One region of the Pseudomonas sp. MPR-R2A5 genome, then DNA from elsewhere that is predicted to be linked to it. Evidence: riboswitches for the same ligand, from Rfam matches in the RefSeq annotation. Region 1 holds a riboswitch; each other region holds the start of a gene.

Evidence for each region. A riboswitch is a leader RNA that binds a small molecule or an ion and turns the genes downstream of it on or off. The one in region 1 is predicted to bind cobalamin.
Region 2: linked by a shared signal. The riboswitch ahead of cobO (cob(I)yrinic acid a,c-diamide adenosyltransferase) and the one ahead of cobW (cobalamin biosynthesis protein CobW) in region 1 are both predicted to bind cobalamin.
Region 3: linked by a shared signal. The riboswitch ahead of AC1Q6I_RS31680 (ABC transporter substrate-binding protein) and the one ahead of cobW (cobalamin biosynthesis protein CobW) in region 1 are both predicted to bind cobalamin.

Annotation. Positions count from the first base shown of each region.
Region 1 covers NZ_JBXAFK010000017.1:40,338-44,832, forward strand. Annotated here, with positions in the region: gene cobM (precorrin-4 C(11)-methyltransferase) at 98-844, opposite strand; gene AC1Q6I_RS14175 (cobalamin biosynthesis protein) at 915-1,307, opposite strand; gene AC1Q6I_RS14180 (CbtA family protein) at 1,304-2,008, opposite strand; gene AC1Q6I_RS14185 (CbtB domain-containing protein) at 2,020-2,208, opposite strand; cobalamin riboswitch at 2,305-2,509, opposite strand; cobalamin riboswitch at 2,551-2,750, shown strand; gene cobW (cobalamin biosynthesis protein CobW) at 2,843-3,904, shown strand; gene cobN (cobaltochelatase subunit CobN) at 3,908-4,495, shown strand, end outside.
Region 2 covers NZ_JBXAFK010000003.1:206,486-210,980, forward strand. Annotated here, with positions in the region: gene AC1Q6I_RS03670 (C40 family peptidase) at 1-420, shown strand, start outside; gene AC1Q6I_RS03675 (PQQ-dependent sugar dehydrogenase) at 492-1,805, opposite strand; cobalamin riboswitch at 1,905-2,153, shown strand; gene cobO (cob(I)yrinic acid a,c-diamide adenosyltransferase) at 2,233-2,844, shown strand; gene AC1Q6I_RS03685 (cobyrinic acid a,c-diamide synthase CobB) at 2,841-4,163, shown strand; gene bluB (5,6-dimethylbenzimidazole synthase) at 4,156-4,495, shown strand, end outside.
Region 3 covers NZ_JBXAFK010000067.1:20,281-24,775, reverse strand. Annotated here, with positions in the region: gene AC1Q6I_RS31690 (M4 family metallopeptidase) at 1-824, opposite strand, end outside; gene AC1Q6I_RS31685 (DNA/RNA non-specific endonuclease) at 957-1,886, shown strand; cobalamin riboswitch at 1,969-2,163, shown strand; gene AC1Q6I_RS31680 (ABC transporter substrate-binding protein) at 2,278-3,288, shown strand; gene AC1Q6I_RS31675 (FecCD family ABC transporter permease) at 3,285-4,289, shown strand; gene AC1Q6I_RS31670 (ABC transporter ATP-binding protein) at 4,286-4,495, shown strand, end outside.

The DNA.
Region 1 (4,495 bases):
GGCTGACACACTGCGATCGGGGGCAAGCCCCCTCCCAAATTTTTTTGCATTTGTTCATTTAAATCAATGCATTGTTTTAGTTTTATAAAGTGAATTATCAAGGTCGATAAAGGTGCGCATGCCCCGCCCGATACAACGACGACTCACTGAAACTGTCACTCGCCAGCACCCGGCCCACCACGATCAGCGCCGTACGCCGAAAGCCCTTGGCGGCGACTTTGTCGGCAATATCGCTGAGTGTGCCCACCGCCCAATCCTGATCCGGCCAGGTTGCCCGGTGCACCACGGCAATCGGGCAATCCGCGCCATAGTGCGGCAGCAGCTCTGCGACGATCTTCTCCAGGTGGTTGACCCCCAGGTGGATCGCCATGGTGGTGCCGTGGCGGGCCAGGCTGTCGAAGTCCTCGCCGGCCGGCATGCGGGTTTTATCGGCGTAACGGGTCAGGATTACGCTCTGGGCGATGTCCGGCAAGGTCAGTTCGGCCTCCAGCAGCGCGGCACAGGCGGCGACTGCGGTCACGCCCGGAATGATCTGGAACGGGATGCCCAGCTCGCGCAGATGACGAATCTGCTCGCCGATCGCCCCATACAGGCTCGGATCGCCGGAATGCACCCGCGCCACATCCTGGCCGTTGGCGTGGGCGGTCTTGATCAGCTCGATGATCTGCGCCAGGTGCAGTTCGGCGCTGTTGACCACCAGTTGCGCTTGATGCCCCTCCAGCACGGCCGCCGGTACCAGCGAACCGGCATAGATGATCACCGGGCAACTGCGGATCAGCCGTTGGCCTTTGACAGTGATCAATTCCGGGTCGCCGGGGCCGGCACCGATGAAGTAGACGGTCATGGAGGATTCCTGTCGAAAAACGGGCGAGCATGAAGATTGCTCATGATCGGAAGACGCAATTATCGATTTTTCAGCCGGCGCAGGCCAATGCAAAGGTGGCCTGGGCGGTTTTCTTGCGGGTGATCAGCAAGCGGGCAGGGCCTGGGGAGAGCTGTTCGGCCAGGGCCAGGGCGGCGCTTTCGGCGATGCCGTAACAGCCGGTGTGGGCAAAGGCGACCGCTGATTTATGGCTCAGACGGCCTTCATACGCGGCCAACTGTTCGGCGCTGAAGCACTGCAATGGCAGGTTCAACCTATGCGCCAGGGCCAGTAACCCCGGCTCGTCCTGTTTGCGGTCGAGACTCGCCAGTGCGGTGATGTGCTGGCGCTCGATACCCGCTTCGGCGAGGGCCGTGTCAAACAGCGCCAGCAGGGCGTGCAATTCGCAGCCCCGCTGGCAACCGAGGCCGACCGCGAGTTTCATGCCGAGTATTGATCGTCGCGGTTGCGGCGAAACAACCAGGCGCTGATCAGGCCGAGGGCCAGCCAGAAGGCGACGTTGGTCAACTGCGAGGCGATCTTGAATTGTGCTTCCAGTGCCTCTGGCGCCAGCATCGAATGCACTTGCGGCTGCGGGGCGCCGATTACGTGAGGCACCACGAGGATCGCCACGCCCAGCCCTTTAAGCAGCCAGTTGCCACCGAACACCAACAGCGCAATACCGGCCGCAGTGGAGGCGGCCGTGCCGATCCACCAGATCTGGCGTTGCGCCAGGTCGGCGGCGGCCGTGCCCGGCAGCTCGGGCGGCAGGCCCAGGGTCGGCGCCAACACAAAGGTCGCGTAGCCGGCCAGGCCCCACAGCAAGCCTTGGGCCGTGCGGGTCGGTGCGCGCAGGGTATAGAGGCCGGCCAGCATCAGGGCGAAGCCGACGGCGACCACCAGGTTGCCGCCGGTGGTCGACAGCACACGCTGCCAGCCGTCTTCCGGCTCCCAGGCTTCGGCGTCGTGGGTGTGCGCAGCGGCGCCAGCGGCATGCTCGTGCACGACTTCAGTCGCGGCCGGGGCCTTTTCGAAGGTTTCCGCCTGCAGAATCAGCGGAGCGACCCAGAAGCTTTGCAGCAGGGTCAGCAGCAGGGCGGCCAGCAAGCCGGTGAACCCTGCGGTTTGCGCAATACGTTTGATCATGTCGGCAGGTCTCAGTGGCACGGGAACGCGGCGCTGTGGCGAGTATCGTGGGCTGCGTTGTGCACCGCCTCGATATGCGAGAACCCGGCGAAATACACCAGGCACGCGCCCAGGATCGAGGCGCCGATGGCGGCGGTCAGGCGTTGGCTGAGGGTGGCGGTACTGCTGGCGGTGTGCGAAGTGCTGCTGATGATCGACATGGCGCGTCCCTATCGTGTTCAGGGTGAAACGAGCGCATGCAAACCCCGCGAGCCGGGCACGCAGGGTTTTAACAGCGCCCGCCCACCGCGGGTTTGTTATCTGATGTTATTCGGGCCGGTCTCCGGGCTTGCGAGGGACACTGGGTCTATAAAGCGTCGCCTTCCCATGCCGTACAGGCACAGTGGATCTGACGCTTCACTCGCTTACCGTTGCGGGGGCAGCACCGGACTGGTCATAAGGCTATGACTCACCGGTTTCCCGTTTCACCCTGTGAAGGGCACCCGAAACAAGGCGTGTAGGAAAGCATGCAGAGCGACGGTAGTCAAATTGACCGAGCCCCTGTAGCCTTGCACCTTCGAGGTTCTTCGGCCCAGGCCGAAGCTAAGAAGGGAACGCGGTTCAAGCCGCGGCTGCCCCCGCAACTGTGAAGGGTTTATCTGACTGCCACGCCACTGCCATTGCGGCGGGAAGGCGCAGCCAGCGCCGGTCGCAAGACCCGCAAGCCCCAAGCCAGGAGACCTGCCTCGCAACCGATTTTCCAATTCAACCGGGCGGGGTGATCCGGTGACGAAATCTGCTGCTGCGCGCCACGCAGGGCCTATCGTCCCGTATGCCCGCCCCCAAGGGCATCCGATGAAAACACTGGCCAAACTTCCCGTCACTATCGTTACCGGCTTTCTCGGCTCGGGCAAAACCACCTTGCTGCGCCACATGCTCGATAACGCCCAGGGCCGTCGCATTGCGGTGATCGTCAACGAATTCGGCGAGTTGGGCATTGACGGTGAGATCCTCAAGCAATGCTCGATCGGTTGCACCGAGGAAGAAGCCAACGGCCGCGTGTATGAACTGGCGAACGGCTGCCTGTGCTGCACCGTCCAGGAAGAGTTCTTTCCGGTGATGCGCGAACTGGTGGCCCGTCGCGGCGACCTCGACCATATCCTCATCGAAACCTCGGGCCTGGCCTTGCCCAAGCCCCTGGTGCAAGCCTTCCAATGGCCGGAAATCCGCAGCGCCTGCACCGTCGACGCGGTGATCACCGTGGTCGACAGCCCGGCGGTGGCCGCCGGCACCTTCGCCGCCTTCCCGGACCAGGTCGATGCCCAGCGCAAGCTTGATCCGAACCTGGACCACGAATCCCCGTTGCATGAACTGTTCGCCGACCAGTTGGCCAGCGCCGACCTGGTGATCCTCAACAAGTGCGACATGATCAGCCCCGAGGACCTGGCCCGCGTGCGCCTGGAAGTGGCCGAAGAGCTGCCACCCGCGGTGAAGATCGTCGAAGCCAGCAGCGGTCGCCTGCCCCTGGACGTGCTGATTGGCCTGGGCGCCGGCTCCGAAGAGCATATCGACGGCCGCCACAGCCATCACGATCATCACCACGACGGTGAAGACGACCACGACCACGACGCGTTCGACTCCATCTCCATCGACCTGCCCCAGGCCGATGAGGCACTGTTGCTCGACGCGCTGACCCAGTTGGTGGTGCAGCACGGCATCCTGCGTGTCAAAGGCTTCGCGGCGATTCCGAACAAGCCGATGCGCCTGCTGATCCAGGGCGTGGGCACGCGTTTCGACAAGCACTTCGACCGCGCCTGGGGGGCCGACGAGGCGCGTATCACGCGCCTGGTGCTGATCGGCCAGGCGCTGGACGCGGCCGGCCTCGAAGCGCAATTGCGCGCAGCGCTCAACGTTTAACCCATGCACCTGCTCAGGACTCAACCCGGCGGCTTCGTCGCGGACGACAATATCGCCGACCTGGGGCAAACCCCCGCCGAGCTGGTGATTCTGTGCAGCGGCGATTCCAGCCTGGCGCTGCTGGCCGAAGCCGCCCAGCAGTTGCCCGAGGACTACCCGAGCCTGCGCCTGGCCAACCCCATGCAGGTGCAGAACCACGCCTCGGTCGATCTGTATGTCGATGAAGTGCTGCGCCATGCCAAGGTCATCCTGATTTCGCTGCATGGTGGCATCGGGTATTGGCGCTACGGTATCGAGCGCCTGGTGGCGCTGGCCGAGCGCGGCGTCACGTTGATCCTGGTGCCCGGTGATGATCGCCCGGACCCGGAACTCAGTGGCCTCAGCACCGTGGCCGCTGAGGCACGCGACCGCTTGTGGCAGTACCTGCGCCAGGGTGGCCTGGGCAATGCCCTGGATTTTTATCGCTGCCTGGCCAGCGCTTATCTGCAGCGTGACTACGCCTGGGCCGAGCCACACACTCTGCCGCGCACTGCGATTTATCACCCGCATCAAGCCAATGCCCGCCTCAATGACTGGCAAATGGAGTGGCAC
Region 2 (4,495 bases), on a different contig from region 1:
CAAAGTTTCTCGCCTGCTGCTGAAGATGTGCTCTTCCGCGCGCTGGGCCTGGTCGGCACGCCTTACCGATGGGGCGGCAATACGCCGGATTCGGGTTTTGATTGCAGTGGCTTGATCGGCTTCGTCTACCGCGATGCCGCTGGCATTTCCCTGCCGCGCACCACCCGCGAATTGATCGTGATGCGCGCCCAGGATGTCAGCGAAGAAAACCTGCAGACCGGTGACTTGCTGTTCTTTGCCACCGGTGGTGGGTCACAGGTCAGTCATGCCGGGATCTATGTAGGCGAAGGGCGCTTTGTGCATGCGCCACAAACGGGCGGTACGGTGAAGCTGGACACCTTGTCCAAAGCCTATTGGCAGAACGCCTACCTGAGTGCCAAGCGCGTGTTGCCGGCTGAGCACTTGGCCCGCAATCCCTAAGCCAGAAACCGAACCCAATGTGGGAGGGAGCAAGCTCCCTCCCACATTTTTTGTGGTGGTCTTGAGAAAAGTTACTTAACAGCAGACACCCGCCACACCTTATTCCCCACATCATCCGCCACCAGCAGGTCCCCCTGCTGATCGATCACCACACCCACCGGCCGGCCCATGGCGTTTTCATCCTTGTCGAGGAACCCGGTCAGCACGTCCACTGGCTGCCCCTTGGGCTTGCCACCTTCGAACGGCACAAAGATCACCTTGTAGCCACTGTGCGGCTTGCGGTTCCATGACCCGTGCTGGCCGATAAAGGCGCCGTTGACGAACGGTGCAGGTAATTTGCTGCCTTCGGCGAAGGTCAGCCCCAGCGAAGCGGTATGCGGGCCGACGGCGTAGTCTGGCGCGATCGCCTTGGCGACCAGGGCCGGGTCCTGTGGTGTGACACGCACATCCACATGTTGCCCGTAGTAGCTGAATGGCCAGCCATAAAACGCGCCATCCTTGACCGAGGTGATGTAGTCCGGCACCAGGTCGCTGCCGATCTCATCGCGCTCGTTGACCGCGGTCCACAGCTTGCCGCTCTGCGGTTCCCAGGCCATGCCGTTGGGGTTGCGCAGGCCCGAAGCGAAAATCCGGTGCTGGCCACTGGCGCGATCGACTTCCCAGATCGCCGCCCGACCTTGTTCCGCTTCCAGGCCGTTCTCGCCGACGTTGCTGTTGGAACCGACGCTCACATACAACTTGCTGCCGTCCTTGCTGGCTACCACGTTTTTCGTCCAGTGGTGGTTGATGCTGCCGCCCGGCAGGTCGACCACCGTGGTGCCGGCCTGCGTGATTGCGGTTTCGCCCGGTTGATAGGGAAAGCGCAGCAGCTTGTCTGAGTCGGCCACGTAGAGGTCGTTGCCCACCAGGGTCATGCCGAACGGCGAGTTGAGATTTTCCAGGAAGACCGTGCGGGTCTCGGCGACGCCATCGTGATCGGCATCGCGCAGCAAGGTGATGCGGTTCGGGCTGGGCACGCCGGCACCGGCACGGCCCATGACCTTTTCCATTACCCAGCCGCGAATGCCCTTGGCGTCATCCGGCTTGGGCGGCGCATTGGTTTCGGCCACCAACACATCGCCATTGGGTAGCACATACAGCCAGCGAGGGTGATCCAGGCCTTCGGCGAACGCTGTCACTTGGGTGCCCGCGGCGGCGGTTGGCTTCATGCCATCAGGCCAGCCAATGGCTGGGGCGATATTCACGGTGGGGATCAGGGTCTTGTTGGGCTCTGGCAGTTGGGGCGAAGGGCCGGTGCCATCCGATACCTTCAAGGTCGAGCTTTCTCCGCAGGCAGCGAGGGTGCCTGCGACCATGATCAGTAGGGCGAGTCTTGTTTTATGCATGGTTTTCTCCTGAATGCCTGTAAGGGTAGAGGAGTGCTGCGGCACGATGGTTCAAGTGCAAGGCCAGCTTTAATTGACGCTCCCCCCCCAACCCACTAACCTTCGCGACTTGTTTCAGGTGCTCTGTGACCCAAGGGTCGACTGAGTGAAACAGGGAAGCCGGTGAGTGAGCGCACTTGTACACAGTGTTGCCGCAATTCCGGCGCTGCCCCCGCAACGGTAAATGAGTCAAGACGGTGCTATTGGCCACTGTATCGCGCTGCGATATGGGAAGGCGCAGCGTCGGCCTGCTTTCTATAAAGCGAGCCACTCATGAGTCCGGAGACCGGCCTGGATCATCCAACAGCATCACGGTGGGCGATGCTTGGCTGTCTGTTTTTGTTTTTTCCTGCCCGCCGTTTTTGTCCAGCCCCAACGGAGAGCTGCCATGACCGATTCCCCCGACCGCGACGAACGCCACCTGGCGCGCATGCTGCGCAAAAAAGCCGTGATTGACGAGCGCATTGCCAATTCCCCGAACGAATGCGGTTTGCTGCTGGTGCTGACCGGCAACGGCAAAGGCAAAAGCAGCTCTGCGTTCGGCATGCTCGCGCGCGCCATGGGCCACGGCATGCAGTGCGGCGTGGTGCAGTTCATCAAAGGCCGTAACAGCACCGGCGAAGAATTGTTCTTCCGGCGTTTCCCCGAACAAGTGCGCTTTCACGTCATGGGCGAAGGCTTCACCTGGGAAACCCAGGACCGCCAGCGCGACATCGCCGCCGCCGAGGCCGCCTGGGCCGTGTCTCGCGAACTGCTGCAAGACCCGAGCATCGGCCTAGTGGTGCTGGATGAGCTGAACATCGCCCTCAAGCATGGCTACCTCGACCTGGACCAGGTACTGAGCGACCTGCAAGCCCGTCCGCCGATGCAGCACGTGGTGGTTACCGGCCGTGGCGCCAAGCCGGAGTTGATCGAGATGGGTGACACCGTCACCGAAATGGGCATGCTCAAGCACGCGTTCCAGGCCGGTATCAAGGCACAGAAGGGCGTCGAACTTTGAATCAGCCCCGTCATTGTCCGGCCGTACTGATCGCCGCACCGGCGTCCGGCCAGGGCAAAACCACGGTCACCGCTGCGCTGGCCCGTTTGCACCGCAACCTGGGGCGCAAAGTACGCGTGTTCAAATGCGGCCCGGACTTCCTCGACCCGATGATCCACGAACGCGCCAGCGGTGCGCCGGTGTATCAGTTGGATATGTGGATGGTTGGCGAGCAGGAAAGTCGTCGCTTGCTGTGGGAAGCGGCAGGGGAGGCCGACCTGATCCTGATCGAAGGCGTCATGGGCCTGTTTGACGGTACGCCGTCCAGCGCCGACCTGGCGCGGCACTTCGGTGTGCCGGTGCTGGCGGTGATCGACGGCACCGCCATGGCCCAGACCTTCGGTGCCCTGGCCCTGGGCCTGGCGCGTTATCAGCCGGACTTGCCGTTTGCCGGTGTGTTGGCCAACCGTGTCGGCACCTTGCGCCATGCGCAACTGCTCGAAGGGAGCCTCACCGAAGGCCTGCGCTGGTACGGCGCGTTGTCCCGTGAAACCGGGATTGAGTTGCCCAGCCGCCATCTTGGCCTGGTGCAAGCCAGCGAACTGAATGACCTCGACGTACGCCTGGACGCCGCTGCCCAGGCCCTGGGCAACAGTTGTGAAGTTGCCTTGCCGCCGCCGGTGACCTTCGCCGCGCCTGAAGTGATCGAAGCCGAACCGCTGCTCGCCGGTGTGCGCATCGCCGTGGCCCGTGACGAAGCCTTTGCCTTCACCTATGGCGCCAGCCTGGATCTATTGCGGGCGATGGGGGCCGAGTTGCGCTTTTTCTCACCGATTCATGATCGCCAAGTGCCCGAGGCCGACAGCCTCTATCTGCCAGGCGGGTACCCGGAGCTGCATCACCAGGCGCTGGCGGAAAACACCTCGATGCTCGATGCCATCCGTGCCCATCATGCTGCCGGTAAACCCTTGCTTGCCGAGTGTGGCGGCATGCTCTACCTGCTGGACTCGCTCACCGATGTCGACGGCACCCGTGCCGAGCTGGTCGGCCTGTTGCAGGGGGATGCGGTGATGCAGAAGAAACTGGCGGCCCTTGCCCTGCAAAGCGTCGAGTTGCCGGAAGGCGTATTGCGCGGGCACACCTACCACCATTCCCTGACCAGCACCGACTGGCAACCGATCGCCCGTGGCTTGAGCCCCAACGGCGGGCGGGGTGCCGAGGCGGTGTATCGGCAAGGGCGGATGACCGCTTCCTACGTGCACTTCTACTTCCCCTCCAATCCCCGTGCGGTTGCTGCGCTGTTTGCGCCCGACCTTGAGTCAGCCCAGTCCCATGAGTGACAACGCTTTCCCCCCGGCCGAGCGCGACGCCGTTTACCGCGCCATCGCCGAACGCCGCGACATGCGCCATTTCACCGGCGGCACGGTGGCCCCGCACTTGCTGCATCGCCTGCTCCAGGCCGCGCACCAGGCGCCCAGCGTCGGCCTGATGCAGCCCTGGCGCTTTATCCGCATCAGCGACCGCCAGCTACGAGGGCAGATCCAGCAACTGGTGGAGGAAGAACGTATACGCACCGCCGAAGCCTTGGGCGAGCGCTCCGATGAATTCATGAAGCTCAAGGTCGAAGGCATCCATGACTGCGCCGAAGTGCTGGTGGCGGCGCTGATGGACG
Region 3 (4,495 bases), on a different contig from region 1:
TTGATATGCACCCCGCCATTGTCCTCGTAAGTCTGTACGAAATCATCCATATGCCCCGGTTGTGGATCCTTGCCCAGCAACTTGTCGTCAAAGGCAGTACCGGGTGCTTTCATCGAGCGCAGCGCAATGCCTTTGATCTTGTCGGTAAACAACCCTTTGCCGATCAACCAATCGGCATCTTGCGCCTTCTGCTGCAACGAGTACTGTTTGATCAGCGAGCCAAACACATCCGACAACGACTCGTTCAAGGCGCCGGATTGATTGAAATACATCAGCTTGGCTTCATCCTCGGTCACGCCGTGGGCCAATTCATGGCCAATCACATCAAGCGCGATCGTGAACCGGTTGAATAATTGCTGATCGCCATCACCAAACACCATCTGGGTCGAGTTCCAGAACGCATTGTTGTAGTTCTGGCCAAAATGCACGGTCGCGTCCAGCGCCATACCGGCATCGTCGATGGAGTTGCGGTCGAAGACCTGGTCAAAAAAATCGAACGTGGCGCCCAAACCGTCATAAGCTTCGTCTACGGCCGCATCGCCGCTGGCGGGCTGCCCTTCGCCGCGGATCAGCTTGCCTGGCAGGCTATCCGTGCCCTCGGCGCCGTAGATCGAACGCCGTTTGCCGGCGCCCATGGCCAAGGCCATACGGGCCGGGCCATGAGCGGGCTCGGCGACCATGCGCAACGAGCGGAACGTGCTGTCCTTGGCGCGGGTACGTAGCGCGACGTCCCGTTGCGTTTTATTACCGTTACGCGCGATCTGGTCGAGGATGTAAGGCGGGATCAGGCAGAAAATCGCCTGGCGCGGGTGGCGAACACACATGGGCTGGCTCCTTTTGGCGGGTAATGAACGTCCGGGTCACCGGTTCAGGATAGCCCTGCTGCGGGCACCTGGCCCTAATTGTCATGAACCTGTGTTGCAGTCGTGTTTACCCAAGACTGCGAGGAACTCGCGATGCCAGCACGCAAAGCCAAAATTGACCTGACCCACCGCCCCCGGCTCGTCGATCTACGCCCGTTGATCCCGGCCACCCCCAGCCTGATGGAAGCCAGGGCGGCGACGCCCCGTGTGACGCCCGCCAAGGATCTGCAGGACCGGCGTGGCTACGCACCCGACTTTCTCAGCGGCTTCGCCGTGCCGTGGCCCACGGTGGATGAGGCATTGGCAACTGACGTCCAGCCGCTGCGCCTGGACTACACGCATTTCTCGGTGACCCTGTCACGTTCCCGACGGATGGCGCTCTATGTGGGCGTGAATATCGACGGCGGACAGGCGGTGGATATCGTTCGCAGCAACGACACCTGGGCCTACGACGGCCGCCTGCCCATCAGCGCGCAGATCGGCGACGAGCTCTACACCAACAACGGCCTGGATCGCGGCCACCTGGTGCGACGACAGGATCCCAACTGGGGCGACGAGGCCAACACCGCCAACCTCGACACGTTCCATTTCACCAATTGCTCGCCGCAGATGAGCGGGTTCAACCAGAAGACCTGGCTGGAGCTCGAAGACTACATTCTCGACAACACACAACGCTGGAAGGCCCGGGCCACGGTGTTTACCGGCCCGGTGTTGGCCGATGACGACCGTGTCTACCGCGGCGTGAAAATCCCCAAGGCATTCTGGAAAGTGGTGGCCTACCTCGGCGACGACGGCAAGCCCTCTGCCAGCGCCTACATGATCGACCAGAGCCGTGAACTCGGTCAGCTTGATCTGGTATTTGGCCAACTGCGGACCTACCGGCGCAGTGTGATCCAGATCGAGCAATTGACCGGCATCCGTTTCGCCAACCTGGCCGACTACGACGGTTTCAGCAATGAAGAGCGCGCCACGGGGACGCGAATTGAAGCACTGATCCGCGGCCCTGAAGATATACGCCTCTGACCGGTTACCGCGGCTTTATGTGGGCGCGAGCCTATACGCGCCTACAGAAAGCCGCCATTCGGTTCCCCCTCCCCAGCCCAATCGACTACCATACCGCGCCGGTTCCCAAACGGGACTAATAGGGAATCCGAAGCGCGGTACCCCCGCGTCAATCGGAACTGCCCCCGCAACTGTAGATGCCGAGCCTGCTCCTCAACGCCACTGGATACCCTCCGGGAAGGCTGGAGCCGGGTGAAGACGCATCAGTCAGGAGACCTGCCGGCCCAGTAAAACCACTAACCGGCGGGGTGTCCGGGAAGGACATCCTTGGCTGCCTCCACCGCAGCGTCCGAGGGCGTATTTCCGAACCGTACCTCCCCAGTTCCACGTACGGCTCCCAGGAGATTGCCCCATGCTGCCACGCGTTACCGCCTTGCTCACCGGCCTGGGCTTCTGTGCCCTGGCCCAGGCGACGCCCACCCACTACCCGCTGACGCTGGAGAACTGCGGCAGCACCCTGACCTTTCAGCAAGCGCCCGCCCGCAGCGTAACCATTGGCCAGGCGGCGACCGAAATGCTCTACGCCCTGGGTGTGGGCAACACAGTGGTCGGCACGGCGTTGTGGTTCAACAACGTGTTGCCGCAGTTCAAGGCACAGAACGACACCATCGAGCGCCTGGCCAACAATGAGCCAAGCTTCGAAGCGGTCATTGCCAAGCGCCCGCAACTGGTGGCCGCCGAGTTGGAATGGGTGGTTGGCCCACAAGGCGTGGTCGGCACCCGCGAGCAGTTTCATGAATTGAAGATCCCCACCTACCTGCTGCCCTCCGACTGCGAAGGCAAGAACAACCTGGTGGGCGCCGACGGCACACGCCTGGAGCCGTTCCGCATCGACACCATTTATAAAAGCATCAGCCAACTGGCCGAGATTTTCGACGTGCCGGACCGCGGCCAGCAACTGAACGAGGCGCTCAAGGCGCGCCTGGCCAAGTCCGTCGCCACCGCCCGCAACAAGGGCCTCAAGCAGGCCAGTGCGCTGGTGTGGTTCTCCAGCGCCGAAATGGCCAGCGATCCCTATGTGGCCGGCCACAAGGGTGTCCCCGAATTCATGCTGCAAACCCTCGGCTTGCACAACGTGGTGCAGTCCGATGAAGAGTGGCCCGCCGTCGGCTGGGAAACCCTCGCCAAAGCCAACCCCACCTTCCTGGTGATCGCGCGCATGGACCGCCGCCGCTACCCGGCCGACAACTACGAACAGAAACTGGCCTTCCTGCGCAGCGACCCGGTGACACGCAACATGGACGCGGTGAAACACAACCGCATCATCATCCTTGACGCCATGGCCCTACAGGCCAGCGTGCGTACTTTCGATGGGCTCGACCAACTGGCGAGCGCCATCGACAGCTACGACCTGCCCAAATGAGCAGAACGCTTCTCGCCCTGGCGCTGCTGTTGATCGCCATACTGGCCGGCGTAGCCATCGGCGAAACCGCCATCGAGCCGCAGGTAGTGCTCCAGGTGTTGGCCAATAAACTGTGGGCCGCTGGCTACGCGCTGGACCCTATCGACGAAGGCGTGGTGTGGAACTATCGCCTCACTCGCACGCTGGTCGCCGCCGCCTGCGGTGCGGGGCTGGCCACATGCGGGGTGATTCTGCAGTCGTTGTTGCGCAACCCCTTGGCCGATCCCTACCTGCTTGGCATCAGCGCCGGTGCCTCGACCGGCGCGGTGCTGGTGGTGCTGATGGGGGTCGGCGGTGGCTTGATCTCGCTGTCCGCCGGCGCCTTTGCCGGGGCGATGGCGGCGTTTGCGCTGGTGATTTTGCTCGCCCGGGCCAGCGGGTCGTCGAGCGGCACCGGCCAGATCATCCTGGCAGGCATCGCCGGTTCGCAGCTGTTCAACGCGCTGACCGCGTTCCTGATCACCAAGTCCGCCAGCTCCGAACAGGCGCGCGGCATCCTGTTCTGGTTGCTGGGTAATCTCAGCGGCGTGCGTTGGTCGTCGGTGTGGCTGGCGGTACCGGTGGCCGTCGCGGGGTTGGCGGTGTGCCTGTGGCACCGCCGCGCACTGGATGCATTCACCTTCGGCAGCGACTCGGCGGCGTCCCTCGGCATCCCGGTGCGCCGCGTGCAATTTGTGCTGGTGGGCTGCGCGGCGTTGGTCACCGCGGTGATGGTGTCGATTGTCGGCTCCATTGGTTTTGTCGGCCTGGTCATCCCTCACGCCGCACGCCTGTTGCTCGGTACCGGGCACTCACGCCTGCTGCCGGCCAGCGCCTTGGGAGGCGCGTTGTTTTTGATTACAGCCGATGTGCTGTCACGCACCTTGATCAAGGGCCAGGTCATTCCGGTGGGCGTGGTCACCGCACTCGTCGGCGCGCCGGTATTTGCGCTGATCCTGATCGGCCGGAGGAATGCGCGATGACGGTGCTGAGCTGCACGGCCCTGGGCTTCAAGGTGCGAGAGGCCCAGTTGCTGCGCGATATTCACCTGCAAGTCCAGTCGGGGGAAACCTTGGGTATCGTCGGGCCGAACGGCTCCGGCAAATCGACCCTGCTCAAACTGCTCGCCGGCTTGCGCGCACCGGCCAGCGGCGAGGTGCACCTGGGCGGTGAGCGTTTGGGCGAACTG